3 regions of the Methylobacterium sp. 1030 genome follow, and region 2 is predicted to be linked to each of the others. Evidence: predicted binding sites of a transcription regulator. Region 2 holds the regulator's gene; each other region holds the start of a gene.
The links. Region 2 encodes PhoB, which activates phosphate uptake and scavenging genes when phosphate is short. Its sites were predicted from a motif close to TGTCATNNANCTGTCAT; they were not measured.
Positions count from the first base shown of each region.

Region 1: ppk2 (polyphosphate kinase 2) is a predicted target of PhoB. The motif match lies at 1,493-1,509, and genes of this name have one in related genera.
Region 3: ABIC30_RS12225 (YdcH family protein) is a predicted target of PhoB. The motif match lies at 2,516-2,532, and genes of this name have one in related genera.

Region 1 is NZ_JBEPKM010000001.1:313,681-317,861, forward strand. Features, by position in the region: gene ABIC30_RS01555 (hypothetical protein) at 119-367, opposite strand; gene ppk2 (polyphosphate kinase 2) at 446-1,393, opposite strand; gene ABIC30_RS01565 (hypothetical protein) at 1,548-1,823, shown strand; gene ABIC30_RS01570 (hypothetical protein) at 1,881-2,741, shown strand; gene ABIC30_RS01575 (response regulator) at 2,757-3,137, opposite strand; gene ABIC30_RS01580 (LLM class flavin-dependent oxidoreductase) at 3,266-4,181, opposite strand, start outside.
Region 2 is NZ_JBEPKM010000016.1:60,559-64,739, reverse strand. Features, by position in the region: gene ABIC30_RS22450 (protein-disulfide reductase DsbD family protein) at 1-1,428, shown strand, start outside; gene phoB (phosphate regulon transcriptional regulator PhoB) at 1,608-2,303, opposite strand; gene phoU (phosphate signaling complex protein PhoU) at 2,426-3,145, opposite strand; gene pstB (phosphate ABC transporter ATP-binding protein PstB) at 3,255-4,070, opposite strand; gene pstA (phosphate ABC transporter permease PstA) at 4,093-4,181, opposite strand, start outside.
Region 3 is NZ_JBEPKM010000007.1:201,804-205,984, forward strand. Features, by position in the region: gene ABIC30_RS12215 (phospholipase A2 family protein) at 1-127, shown strand, start outside; gene ABIC30_RS12220 (propionyl-CoA synthetase) at 186-2,114, opposite strand; gene ABIC30_RS12225 (YdcH family protein) at 2,320-2,502, opposite strand; gene ABIC30_RS12230 (YdcH family protein) at 2,634-2,894, shown strand; gene purE (5-(carboxyamino)imidazole ribonucleotide mutase) at 2,973-3,473, shown strand; gene ABIC30_RS12240 (5-(carboxyamino)imidazole ribonucleotide synthase) at 3,470-4,181, shown strand, end outside.

The DNA.
Region 1 (4,181 bases), on a different contig from region 2:
GTTCGCCGTGGCGGCGACCTGCCATCCCGCCCATGACGGCCGCATGACAGCGGTATGCCAGCGCGATGGAAGCGGCATGCCAGCCCCACGAATATCGCGCGACAGGCGGCCGATCCGGTCAGACCCGCTCCGGCTCCGCCAGCAGGATGGCGGCGCGGATGGCGGCCCGGCGCAGCCCGGCATCGGCCCAGGGCTGATCGATCAGCGTCCGGGCGAAGGGATGCGAGGCCACCGCGGCCGCGGGATCGATGCGGAAGCCGTCCCCGAACGCCACCGAACCGGGCGTGGGATCGGCCAGATAGGCGTCGACGACGGCCGAGACGTCGTCATCGACGATATCCAGGGTCGTGAACAGGTCGAGAGTCATGGGGCGCTTCGCCATGGCGGCGCTATAGCCGCGCCACCGCGACAGGATCACGACTCCCGCGCCGTCTCCGCGCCGCGATCAGAACGCGGCCGGAACGAGCATCGCGGCGGGGACCGGGCCGCGCACGTAGTCCGCGTGCCGCAGGCGCTCGGGCAAGTGGACCGCCGGGTGCTCCACGCTGCCGTAGGGGATCTGGTCGAGCAGGTGGCTGATACAGTTCAGGCGGGCCCGTCGCTTGTCGACCGCCTCGACCACCCACCAGGGCGCCTCGGGGATATGGGTCCGCGCCAGCATGTCCTCCTTGGCCCGGGTGTAGTCCTCCCAGCGGCGCCGCGACTCGACGTCCATGGGCGACAGCTTCCACTGCTTGAGCGGATCGCGGATCCGCATCCGGAAGCGGAATTCCTGCTCGGCATCGGTGATCGAGAACCAGTATTTTACCAGGACGATGCCGGAGCGCACCAGCATGCGCTCGAATTCGGGGACCGACCGGAAGAACTCCTCGACCTCCGCCTCGGTGCAGAAGCCCATGACCCGCTCGACGCCGGCGCGGTTGTACCAGGAGCGGTCGAACAGCACGATCTCGCCGCCGGCGGGCAGATGGGAGACGTAGCGCTGGAAATACCATTGCGTCCGCTCGCGCTCGCTCGGGGCGGGCAAGGCGGCGACGCGGCAGACGCGGGGATTGAGGCGCTGGGTGATCCGCTTGATCACGCCGCCCTTGCCGGCCGAGTCGCGGCCCTCGAACAGCACGACCACGCGCAGTTTCCGGTCCTGCACCCAGTCCTGGAGCCGGACCAGCTCGTGCTGCAGCCGGAGCAGCGCGCGGAAATAGACCTTGCGGTCGAGATGATCGGGCGGCGCGCCGCCGAGCTCGGCCGCGAGCCGGTCGAGGCGATCCTCCTCGAGCCCGAGTTCCAGCTCCTCGTCGTAGCTGTCGGCGAGGTCACGCCGGATCGCCTCCAGGGTGGCATCCGCGTTGGCATTCAAGGTGGCATCCGGGGCAGAGCTGTCGTCGGGCCGCATCGCCGGTTCTCCTGCGCGTCGCGGGGCCGACCTAGAGCAGCGTTCCGTGACACGCCTGAGAAAGCGCCGCGCCCGCGGCGGCCGATCCCATGTCGCGCCCGTGATCGTTCCGTCATACGGTTCCGCCACCGATCGGGGCGACCGGAGATGCGTCATGGCTGGAGAAGCGAAGAGGGCCGGGCCGAAGCGCCGGCGGGACGACCCCGATCCGGCGCGCGCCGAGGGCGAGAAGGTCGGCGCGCGCATCGATGCCGCCTTCGAGAAGCTCGCCGGGAAGCTGCGCGCCCGCGCCGACAGGGCCCGCGCCAAGCTCGACGCGGCGACGAAGGCCGAGAAGCGGGCGGTGCTGCTGCGCCGCTACGAACTCTACGCGGACGCGGCGGCCTATCTCGAGGAGCGGCTCGTCGATCGCGGGGGGCGATCCGCGTGATCTCCATCGACCCGGCCGGGCGCGGCGCCGCCCGACGCAGCTGACGGCGAGGATCCCATGTTCGACGCGACCAAGATGCTCGCCGACGCCCTCGGCGAGCACCTGGCCCTGACCTACCAGCGGACCTTCGGCAGCCGGGAGCCGCGCTACGCCGAGATCATCGAGGCCGCGGCGCGCCTGACGATCGAGCGGATCGTCGGGAGCGACGCCCTCTACCATGACGGCGACCACACGGCCCTCGTCACCCTGGTCGCCCAGGACATCCTCCGCGGCCGCTTCCTGCAGCAGGGCATCACGCCCGAGGACTGGCTGCACATGATCCTGGCCGCCCTCTACCACGACATCGGCTACGTGCGCGGCGTCTGCGCCGGAGACCGGCTGCAGGCCTTCGTCATCGACGCGCAGGGCACGACCGTCAGCCTGCCCCGGGGCGCCTCTGACGCGGCGCTGGCACCCTACCACGTGGAGCGCTCGAAGCTGGCCGTGCAGGAGCGCTTCGGCACGCACGATCTCGTCGACGCGTCCCGGGTCATCCGGGCGATTGAGCTGACCCGCTTCCCGGTCCCCGAGGACGATTCCCATCGCGAGACCGGGACCGAGGCCGGCCTGCTGCGGGCGGCCGACCTGATCGGTCAGCTCGGCGACCCGCTCTACCCGCGCAAATTGAACGCCCTGTTCCACGAATTCGCCGAGATCGGCGTCAACGCGGAACTCGGCTACGACAGCCCGGCCGACCTCGCGGAGCGCTACCCGTCGTTCTTCTGGGGCAAGATCGAGCCCGTGATCGGGGACGCGATCCGGTTCCTCGACCTCACGGTCGAGGGGCGGGGCTGGGTCGCGAACCTCTACGCCCACGTCTTCGCCATCGAGCACGACCGCCGGCGCATGGGCCCGCATCCCGGGCCGGGCCCTCTCTGAGGCGGCGCGGCGGCCTCAGGCGGCCGCGACGAGTCGGGTCACGGCCCGGACCAGCTCCGCCGCCACGAAGGGCTTCTCCAGGATGGGCCGGCTCGCCTCGGCCGGGGCGCCGGTGACCCGCACGTCGCCGGTGGCGAACAGGTACGGCACGCCGAGGACGCCGAGACGCTCGGCGACCGGATAGACGCTGTTCCCGTCGCCCAGATTCACGTCGAGCACCGCGGCGTCGGGCGTCTGCTCGGCGATCAGGTCCAGGGCGAGATCCGCGCGTGGGACCGGGCCGATCACCTCGGCCCCGGCGCTGTGCAACCAGCGCTTGACCTCGCTGGCGATGAGATACTCGTCCTCGACGACGAGGACGCGGCACCCGGACAGGGGCGGAACAGCCTCGGGCACGATCCCCTCCCATCGGCGCGCGACGATCCGAGAATAACCGCGCGACACGACCGGAGGTTCGCGCCGTTCGCATGATCCGCCACGCACCCCGACGGCGCGGGACCGCGCCGGCCCGCGCGGCGGGTCGATCAGCCCCCTGGCCGAGCCGGGGCGTCGGGCGGGGCGTCGGGCGGGGCGTCGGGCGGGAAGAAGCGGTTGGCCGGCCGCGCGAGGCCGAGATGGTCGCGCAGCGTCGTCCCGGCGTAGTCCCGGCGGAACAGCCCGCGCCGCTGCAGCTCCGGCACCAGCCGGTCGACCACGTCGTCGAGACCCTCGGGCACGAACGGGAACATCACGTTGAAGCCGTCGCAGGCGCGGGTCTCCAGCCACTCCTCCATCCGGTCGGCCACCTGCGCGGGCGTGCCGACCATCTGCAGGCCGCCGTAGCCGCCGACCTTGCGGGCGAGTTCCCGCACGGTCGCGCCGGTGCGGCGGGCGTAGTCGACGATCTGGGCCTGCCCGCTCTTGCTGGCGTTGCTCTCGGGGAGCTCCGGGAGCGGCGCGTCGAGGGCGAAGCCGGTCGCGTCGACGCCGAGGCGGACCGAGAGGTTGGCGAGGCCGCTGTCGGGATGGACGAGGTCGTCGAGGCGCGCCTTCTTGGCCTGCGCCTCGTCCTCCGTCTCGCCCAGGACGATGAAGCAGCCGGGCAGGATCTTGAGCTGGTCCGGGTCGCGCCCCGCCGCCGGCATCCGGCCCTTCACGTCGGCGTAGAAGGCCCGGGCCGCCTCCACGGTCGAGGCCGCGCCGAACACCATCTCGGCGGTCTCGGCGGCGATCTGCTTGCCGGCCTCGGAGGCGCCGGCCTGGACGATCACCGGCCAGCCCTGCACCGGCCGGGCGACGTTGAGCGGGCCCTTCACCTTCAGGAAGTCGCCGCGGTGGTCGAGGACGCGCATCTTCGCCGGGTCGAAGAACAGGCCGCTCGCCGGATCCATCGTGAAGGCGTCGTCCGCGAAGGAATCCCACAGGCCGGTCACCACGTCGAAGAACTCGCGCGCCCGGGCG
Region 2 (4,181 bases):
AGCCCGACCGACCCGGTGCCCGCCGCGCTGCCCGGCGTCCTGACGGTCGAGGCGGTCGACGCCGCCGGGACCCGCCGGCTCGCCTTCGCGTACGGCGACGAGCCGGTCCTCCCGGCCGCCGCGGCGCCGGCCGCGACCGCGCCGCCCGCGACCGCGCCGGCCGCCGCCGACTTCGACGCGCTGACGCTGGCGACCGCCGCGGCCTTCGCCTTCCTCGGCGGCCTGATCCTCAATCTGATGCCCTGCGTCTTCCCGGTCCTGTCGATCAAGGTGCTCGGCCTCGTGCGGCACGCGGGCGAGGGGCCGGCTCGGCTGCGGCTCCACGGCCTCGCCTACACGGCCGGCGTCCTGGCGAGCTTCCTGGCGCTCGCCGCCGCGCTGATCGGCCTGAAGAGCGGCGGGGCCGCGATCGGCTGGGGGTTCCAGCTCCAGTCGCCCGCCATCGTGGCGGGGCTCGCCTACCTGCTGTTCGCGATGGGCCTGAGCCTCTCGGGCGCGGTCCATGTCGGAGGCCGGCTCGCCGGCCTCGGCGACGGCCTCACCCGGCGCGGCGGCCTGAGCGGCTCGTTCTTCACCGGCGTGCTCGCGACCCTGGTGGCGACGCCCTGCACGGCGCCGTTCATGGGCTCGGCGGTGGGCTTCGCGCTGACCCAGAGCGCCGGCGTGGCGCTCGCCGTCTTCGCGAGCCTCGGCCTCGGCCTCGCCCTGCCCTTCCTGCTCCTGACCCTCTGGCCGCCGGCCCTGCGGGCGCTGCCGCGGCCGGGCGCCTGGATGGAGACCCTCAAGCAGGTGCTGGCCTTCCCGGTCTACGCCACCGTGGCGTGGCTGATCTGGGTGCTGGCGCAGCAGGTCGACCCGCGCGGGCTGCTGGCGGCGCTGATCGGCCTCGTCCTCGTGGGCTTCGCCGCCTGGGCCTGGGAGCACGGCCGCGCCGCCCCGCCGCGGGCCGGCCGGGTCGCGCAGGCCGCCGCCGCGCTGGCGCTGATCGCCGTCGGGGCCCTCGCCGTCACCCTGCCCCGGGACCGCGCCGCGCCGGCCGCGCAGGCCGCCGCCGACGGGATCGAGCCGTTCACGCAGGCGCGCCTCGACGCCCTGGTCGACGCGCACCGCCCCGTCTTCGTGGACATGACCGCCGCGTGGTGCATCACCTGCGCGGTCAACGAGGCGACCTCGCTCAACACCAAGGCCGTGCGGGCCGCGATGGCCGAGCGCGGCGTGACCTACATGAAGGGCGACTGGACCAACCAGAACCCCGAGATTACCCGCCTCCTGGAGAAGCACGGGCGCAGCGGCGTCCCGCTCTACCTGCTCTATACCGGGACGGGAGAGCCCCAGGTGCTGCCGCAGATCCTCACCGAGGGGACGGTCCTGGCGGCGCTGGAGGCGGTGCCGGCCGCCTCGGGCCGGAGCGCGGCGCTGGCGCGCTGAATCCCTGGAGACCGGGACGCGCGGATCTTCGCGGGCCCGTCCCACCGTCTTTGCGAGCGGAGCGAAGCAACCCAGCAGCGCCGCGCGCATCGGCGTCCCGCCGCCCTGGGTCGCTTCGCTGCGCTCGCGATGACGGTGCGCCGGAGCGAAGTCCTATCCGGACGGCCAGTGAGGCCGCCTCAGGCCTCCAGCGAGAAGGTCTCGTCGAAGGCGTAGCCCGAGCCCCGGACCGTACGGATCGGGTCGGTCTGGCGCGGGCCGTTCAGCGCCTTGCGCAGCCGCCCGACATGGACGTCGACGGTACGCTCGTCGATGTAGACGTCGTGGCCCCACACCCCGTCGAGGAGCTGCTCGCGGGAGAAGACCCGGCCCGGCGCCAGCATCAGGAATTCCAGGAGCCGGAACTCCGTGGGGCCCAGATGCAGCTCCTCGCCGCCGCGGCGGACGCGGTGGCCGGTGCGGTCGAGTTCCAGGTCGCCGGCCGCTAGCCGGTCCGAGACGTGGGCGGGCTTGGCCCGGCGCAGGAGCGCGCGGATCCGGGCGAGCAGCTCCGGGACCGAGAACGGCTTGACGATGTAGTCGTCGGCGCCCGTGCCGAGACCGCGGACGCGGTCGCCCTCCTCGCCCCGGGCGGTGAGCATAATCACCGGCAGGCGCTCGGTCTCCCGGCGCGCCCGGATCCGGCGGCACAGCTCGATCCCCGAGAGGCCGGGCAGCATCCAGTCGAGCAGGACGAGGTCCGGGATCCGCTCCGCCAGGAGCAGCTCGGCGTCGTCGCCGCGCGCCGCCGAATCCACCAGGAAGCCCTCGGCCTCCAGGTTGTAGCGGAGCAGCGTGCTCAGGGCCTCCTCGTCCTCGACGATCAGGACTTGCATGCTCACGTTCGAAGACTCGTTCTGCGGGCGGTCCCCGGATGGTGCAGGAGGCGCCGCCCCGCCTCAACCCGCACGGAGAGTGACCCCGGCCGCGCCCACAGGAAGGCGCCGGGGTCGGCGCCTCACGGCGCCTGCACGCCGTCCACGGTCGCGTAGTTCGACGCGTCGTTCTTCGGCCGGTCACCCGCCAGCGTCTCGCCCGTGGCGAGGTAGTGGATCGTCTCGGCGATGTTGGTGGTGTGGTCGCCGATGCGCTCGACGTTCTTCGCGCAGAACAGGAGATGCGTGCAGAACGAGATGTTGCGCGGATCCTCCATCATGTAGGTCAGGAGCTCGCGGAACAGGGAATTGTACAGGGCGTCGATCTCGCCGTCGCGCTCCCAGACGTCGTGGGCCGCCTGGACGTCGCGGCTCCCGTAGGCGTCGAGCACGTCCTTGAGCTGACCCTCGGCGAGGTCGCTCATGTGGCGCACGCCGAGCACGATCTTCTGGGCCGGCGCCTGGTCGGAGATCGCCACCACGCGCTTGGCGACGTTCTTGGCGAGGTCGCCGATCCGCTCCAGATCGCCGGAGACGCGGATCGCCGAGATGGTCTCGCGCAGGTCGATCGCCAGGGGCTGGCGCCGGGCGATCAGCAGCACGGCGCGCTCCTCGATGTCCCGCTGCAGCGCGTCGAGGCGCTTGTCGGCGAGGATCACCGCCTGGGCGAGCGTGTCGTCCCGGCGCACGAGGGCGTCGGTCGCCTCCGCGGTCATCTTCTCGGCGACGCCGCCCATCTCCGAGATCGAGCGACGCAGGTTCTCCAGGTCGGTGTCGTAGGAGGTGACGATATGGCCGGGCATGGCGGATCCTTCGATGGGGTCCCGGGGACGGCCCTCCGGGAGGCTTGCGGGACCCGCCGGCGCGCCGGAGACGCGAGCGGCGGTCCCGGGACCGGAGCGGCCCGGCAGACTAGCCGAAGCGGCCGGTGATGTAGTCCTGCGTGCGGCGTTCCGTCGGGTTCATGAACATCCGGTTGGTCGGACCGAACTCGACGAGCTGCCCCAGATACATGAAGGCGGTGAACTGCGAGATGCGCGCCGCCTGCTGCATGTTGTGCGTGACGATCACGATGGTGAACTCGTCGCGCAGCTGCTCGATCAGCTCCTCGATGCGGCCGGTCGAGATCGGGTCGAGGGCCGAGGTCGGCTCGTCGAACAGGATCACCTCCGGCTTCTGCGCCACCGTCCGGGCGATGCACAGGCGCTGCTGCTGGCCGCCCGACAGGCCGGTCCCGGGCTGCCGGAGCTTGTCCTTCACCTCGTCCCAGAGGGCGGCCTTGCGCAGGGATTCCTCGATCCGGCCGTCGAGCTCGGATTTCGGCAGCTTCTCGTAGAGGCGCAGGCCGAAGGCCACGTTGTCGTAGATCGACATCGGGAACGGCGTCGGCTTCTGGAACACCATGCCGATGCGCGAGCGCAGCTCGTTCAGGTCGACGGAGGGGCTGAGGATGTTCTCGCCGTCGAGCAGGATCTCGCCCTCCGCGCGCTGCTCCGGGTAGAGGCTGTAGATCCGGTTGAAGCAGCGCAGCAGGGTGGACTTGCCGCAGCCCGAGGGGCCGATCAGCGCCGTCACCTGCCGGTCGTGGAAGTTGAGGTTGACGTCCTTCAGCCCGTGGAAGCTGCCGTAGTAGAAGTTCAGGTCCTTGACGGCGATCCGCACGGGGCCGCCCTCTTCGGCGCGGTTGCGGTTCAGCTCGACCGTGGGGATCGCGGAGGCGGCGTTCATCGTCGTGTCCTCGAAAGGGGGCTCAGCGCGAGGCCTGCGGCTTGATCACGAGGCGCGCGATGATCGACAGCGCCAGGATGGTGGTGGTGATCAGGAGCGCGCCCGCCCAGG
Region 3 (4,181 bases), on a different contig from region 2:
GAACGCCCGGCGCGTCCCGGCCTCGGTCACGACGGGTCCGACCGCGGGGACCTACGCGCCCGCCCTGACGCAGCCGGCGCCGACGGTCGATATCGACACCGACGACGACGGCGCTGACGCGGATTGAGGCGGATTGAGGCGGGCCGCGATCGCCCGTCAACGCGCAAGCGGCGCGGTCCGGCACCCTACCGGTCCGCGCCGATCCCCCGGTCCTTCAGGCTGTCGCCGATCTCGTCGAGGGCCGCCGCGTCGTCGATCGTCGCCGGCATCGTCCACGGCTCGTGATCGGCGATGCGCTTCATCGTGGCCCGCAGGATCTTCCCCGACCGGGTCTTGGGCAGCCGCGGCACGGTCAGCGCCAGCTTGAAGGCCGCCACCGGGCCGATCTCGTCCCGCACCTTGGCGACGAGTTCCCGCTCGATCGTCTCGGTCGGCCGGGCGACGCCGGCCTTCAGCACCACGAACCCGCAGGGCACCTCCCCCTTCAGCGCGTCGCGGATGCCGATGACCGCGCATTCCGCCACGTCCGGGTGGCTCGCCAGCACCGCCTCCATGCCGCCGGTGGACAGCCGGTGGCCCGCGACGTTGATGATGTCGTCGGTCCGTCCCAGGACCGTGATGTAGCCGTCGGCGTCGATCACCCCGGCATCCGACGTGTCGTAGTAGCCCGGGAAGGTGGCGAGGTAGCTCGACCGCATCCGGTCGTCCGAGCCCCAGAGGGTCGGCAGGCAGCCGGGCGGCAGGGGCAGGCGGATCGCGATCGTGCCCATGGTCCCCGCCGGAACCGGCTTCCCGCCCTCGTCCAGGACTTCGACCCGGTAGCCCGGCATCGGCACGCAGGTGCTGCCGTGCTTCACCGGCAGGAGGCCGAGGCCCATCGGGTTGCCGGCGATCGGCCAGCCGGTCTCGGTCTGCCACCAATGGTCGACCACCGGTCGGCCCAGCACGCGCTCGGCCCAGGCGACCGAGTCGGGATCGGCGCGCTCGCCCGCCAGGAACAGGCTGCGGAAGGCCGAGAGGTCGTGATCGGAGATCCGGGCGCCCTTCGAATCCTCCTTCTTGATCGCCCGCAGGGCCGTGGGCGCGGTGAACAGGCAGACCACCCCGTACTCGGCGACCACCCGCCAGAAGGCGCCGGCATCGGGCGTGCCGACAGGTTTTCCCTCGTAGAGGACCGTGGTGCAGCCGTGCAGGAGCGGCGCGTAGACGATGTAGGAATGACCGACGACCCAGCCGATGTCGGAGGCGCAGAAGTAGGTCTCGCCGGGCTGGACGCCGTAGAGGTTCGGCATCGACCAGGCCAGGGCGACGAGGTAGCCACCGGTATCGCGGACCACGCCCTTCGGCTTCCCGGTCGTGCCGGAGGTGTAGAGGACGTAGAGCGGGTCGGTGGCGGCGACCGGCACGCACGCCGCGCTCCGCCCCGCCGCCCGGGCGGCCGCGACGGTCTCACCCCAGTCGCGATCCCGGTCCGCGACGAGGGTCGCGGGCCCTTGCGGGCGCTGGAGGATCAGGCAGGCCTCCGGCTTGTGCCGCGAGGCCGCGATCGCCGCGTCGAGGAGCGGCTTGTAGGCGACCACGCGGTTCGGCTCGATCCCGCAGGAGGCGGCGAGCACCACCTTCGGCGCCGCGTCCTCGATCCGCACCGCCAGCTCGTTGGCCGCGAAGCCGCCGAACACCACCGAGTGGACCGCGCCGAGCCGGGCGCAGGCCAGCATGCCGAACAGCGCCTCGGGCACCATCGGCATGTACAGGATCACCCGGTCGCCCTTGCCGACGCCGAGGTCGGCCAGCACGGCGGCCAGCACCGCCACCTCGTCGCGCAGCGCCCGGTAGGTGATGCTGCGCTTGGTCCCGGTCACGGGCGAGTCGTAGCGGATCGCCACCTGATCCGCCCGGCCCCCGTCCGCGTGGCGGTCGACCGCGTTGTGGCAGGCGTTCAGGGTGCCGTCCGGGAACCAGCGTCCGTAGGGGCCGGAATCCGGCGCGAAGGCCCGCTCCGGCGCCCGCGCCCAGTCGAGGGCCCGCGCCGCGCCGAGCCAGAACGCCTCGGGGTCGCGGCAGGCCGATTCGTAGATTTCCGGGTAGCGGCCCGGCAGGCTGGCTCTCGTCATCGGTTGGGCGTTTCCTCGCGGACCGCTCTCCGGCGGCGGGTCGCAGAGTAGCCCATTCTCGCGCGCACGGGAGTGGCCACGGGAGGGAGTGGCCACGGGCGTGACGGCCGCGGCTCGGTGCCCCCCATGAGAAAACCGCCGCACCGGGGCTCCCGATGCGGCGGTCGTCAGCGTGAATTCGCTATCGGATTGGACGTCTCAGGCGTCAGTGCAACGTGTCGTTGCCCGCCTGAAGCTTGTTGATCTCGTCCTTGAGGAGGAGTTTCCGTCGCTTCAGCTCGGCGATGTGGAGGTCGTTCGCCGAAGGTCTGTGGATCGCTTCCTGAATCTCGCGCTCGAGGGCTTCGTGCTTCCGGGCGAGTTGGTTCAGATGCGTCTGCAGCGACATGAGTCGAATCTCCTGTCATCGTTTCGACACAACGAGATTGGCACAGGATGCCGGACCTGTCGAAGCGTTTTCTGCTGCTAAGTCTGATGATTGCTTACCGCGCCGCCTTGTCCGGCGCCGGAGCGTGACGCATGCTCTCGGGCGACGAACGGTCTTCGGGTTCTCAGGTGACGATGGCGGACGAGGCGGGTGAGGGTGCGCAGTCGGACCTCCTGGGCGAACTGGCGCGGCTGCGCGAGGAGCACCGGGATCTCGACAGCGCCATCGAGGCGCTGGAGCGCAGCGTCGCCGGGGACCAGCTCCAGATCCAGCGCCTGAAGAAGCGCAAGCTCACGCTGCGCGACCGCATCTATCACATCGAGGACGCGCTCACGCCGGACATCATCGCCTGATGCCGGTGGACGCCCTCCGGCCCCGCCTTGCCGCGGGCCCGCGCCGCCTGTAAGCGCCCTCTTTTGCCGGGATCAACGATGGCGTCGCCTCCTCCGGTCGCGATCATCATGGGCAGCCAGTCCGACTGGGCGACCATGCGTCATGCCGCCGAGACGCTCGACGCGCTCGGCGTACCCTACGACGCGCGCATCGTGTCGGCCCACCGCACGCCGGACCGGCTCGTCGCCTTCGCCAAGGGCGCGGTCGCGGCCGGCCTCAAGGTGGTGATCGCCGGTGCGGGCGGCGCCGCGCACCTGCCCGGCATGGCGGCCGCGATGACCCGCCTGCCGGTCTTCGGCGTGCCGGTGGAGTCGAAGGCCCTCTCCGGCCAGGACAGCCTGCTCTCCATCGTCCAGATGCCGGCGGGCATCCCGGTGGGGACCCTGGCGATCGGCCGGGCCGGGGCGGTGAACGCGGCCCTGCTCGCCGCCGCCGTCCTGGCGCTGACCGATCCGGACCTGGCGGAGCGCCTGGAGGCGTGGCGCGCGGCCCAGAGCGCCTCGGTGGCCGAACGGCCGGTGACGGAAGAGAACGCGTGACGGACAAGATCCTCGGCCCCGGCTCCATCCTCGGCATCGTCGGTGGGGGCCAGCTCGGGCGCATGATCGCGCTCGCGGCGGCCGATTACGGCCTCAAGGCGCATGTCTACGCGCCCGACGCGGACAGCCCCGCCTTCGACGTGGCCGCCCGGACCACCTGCGCGGCCTACGACGACGCCGCGGCGCTGGCGGATTTCGCCCGCGGCGTCGACGTCGTGACCTACGAGTTCGAGAACATCCCGCACGCCACCGCCGACGTCCTCGCCCGGCACGCCGTCCTGCACCCGAACGCGCGCGCGCTCTCGACCACGCAGGACCGGCTCTCCGAGAAGGAGTTCATCAACGGCCTGGGCATTCCGACGGCGCCGTTCCGGGCGGTGGACACGCCCGACGACCTCGACCGGGCGATCGAGGTGATCGGCCTGCCGGCCGTGCTCAAGACCCGCCGCTTCGGCTACGACGGCAAGGGGCAGCGCATGCTCCGCGAGCGGGCCGAAGGCGACCGCAACGCCCTGTTCGCCGAGTTCGGCGGCGCGCCGCTGATCCTGGAGGGCTTCGTGCCGTTCGAGCGCGAGGTCTCGGTGGTGAGCGCGCGCGGGCGCGACGGCAGCTTCGCGGCCTACGACCTCTGCGAGAACGAGCACCGCGACCACATCCTCGCGCTGACCCGGGTGCCGGCGCCCGGCGTGTCCGCCGAGACGGGCCGCG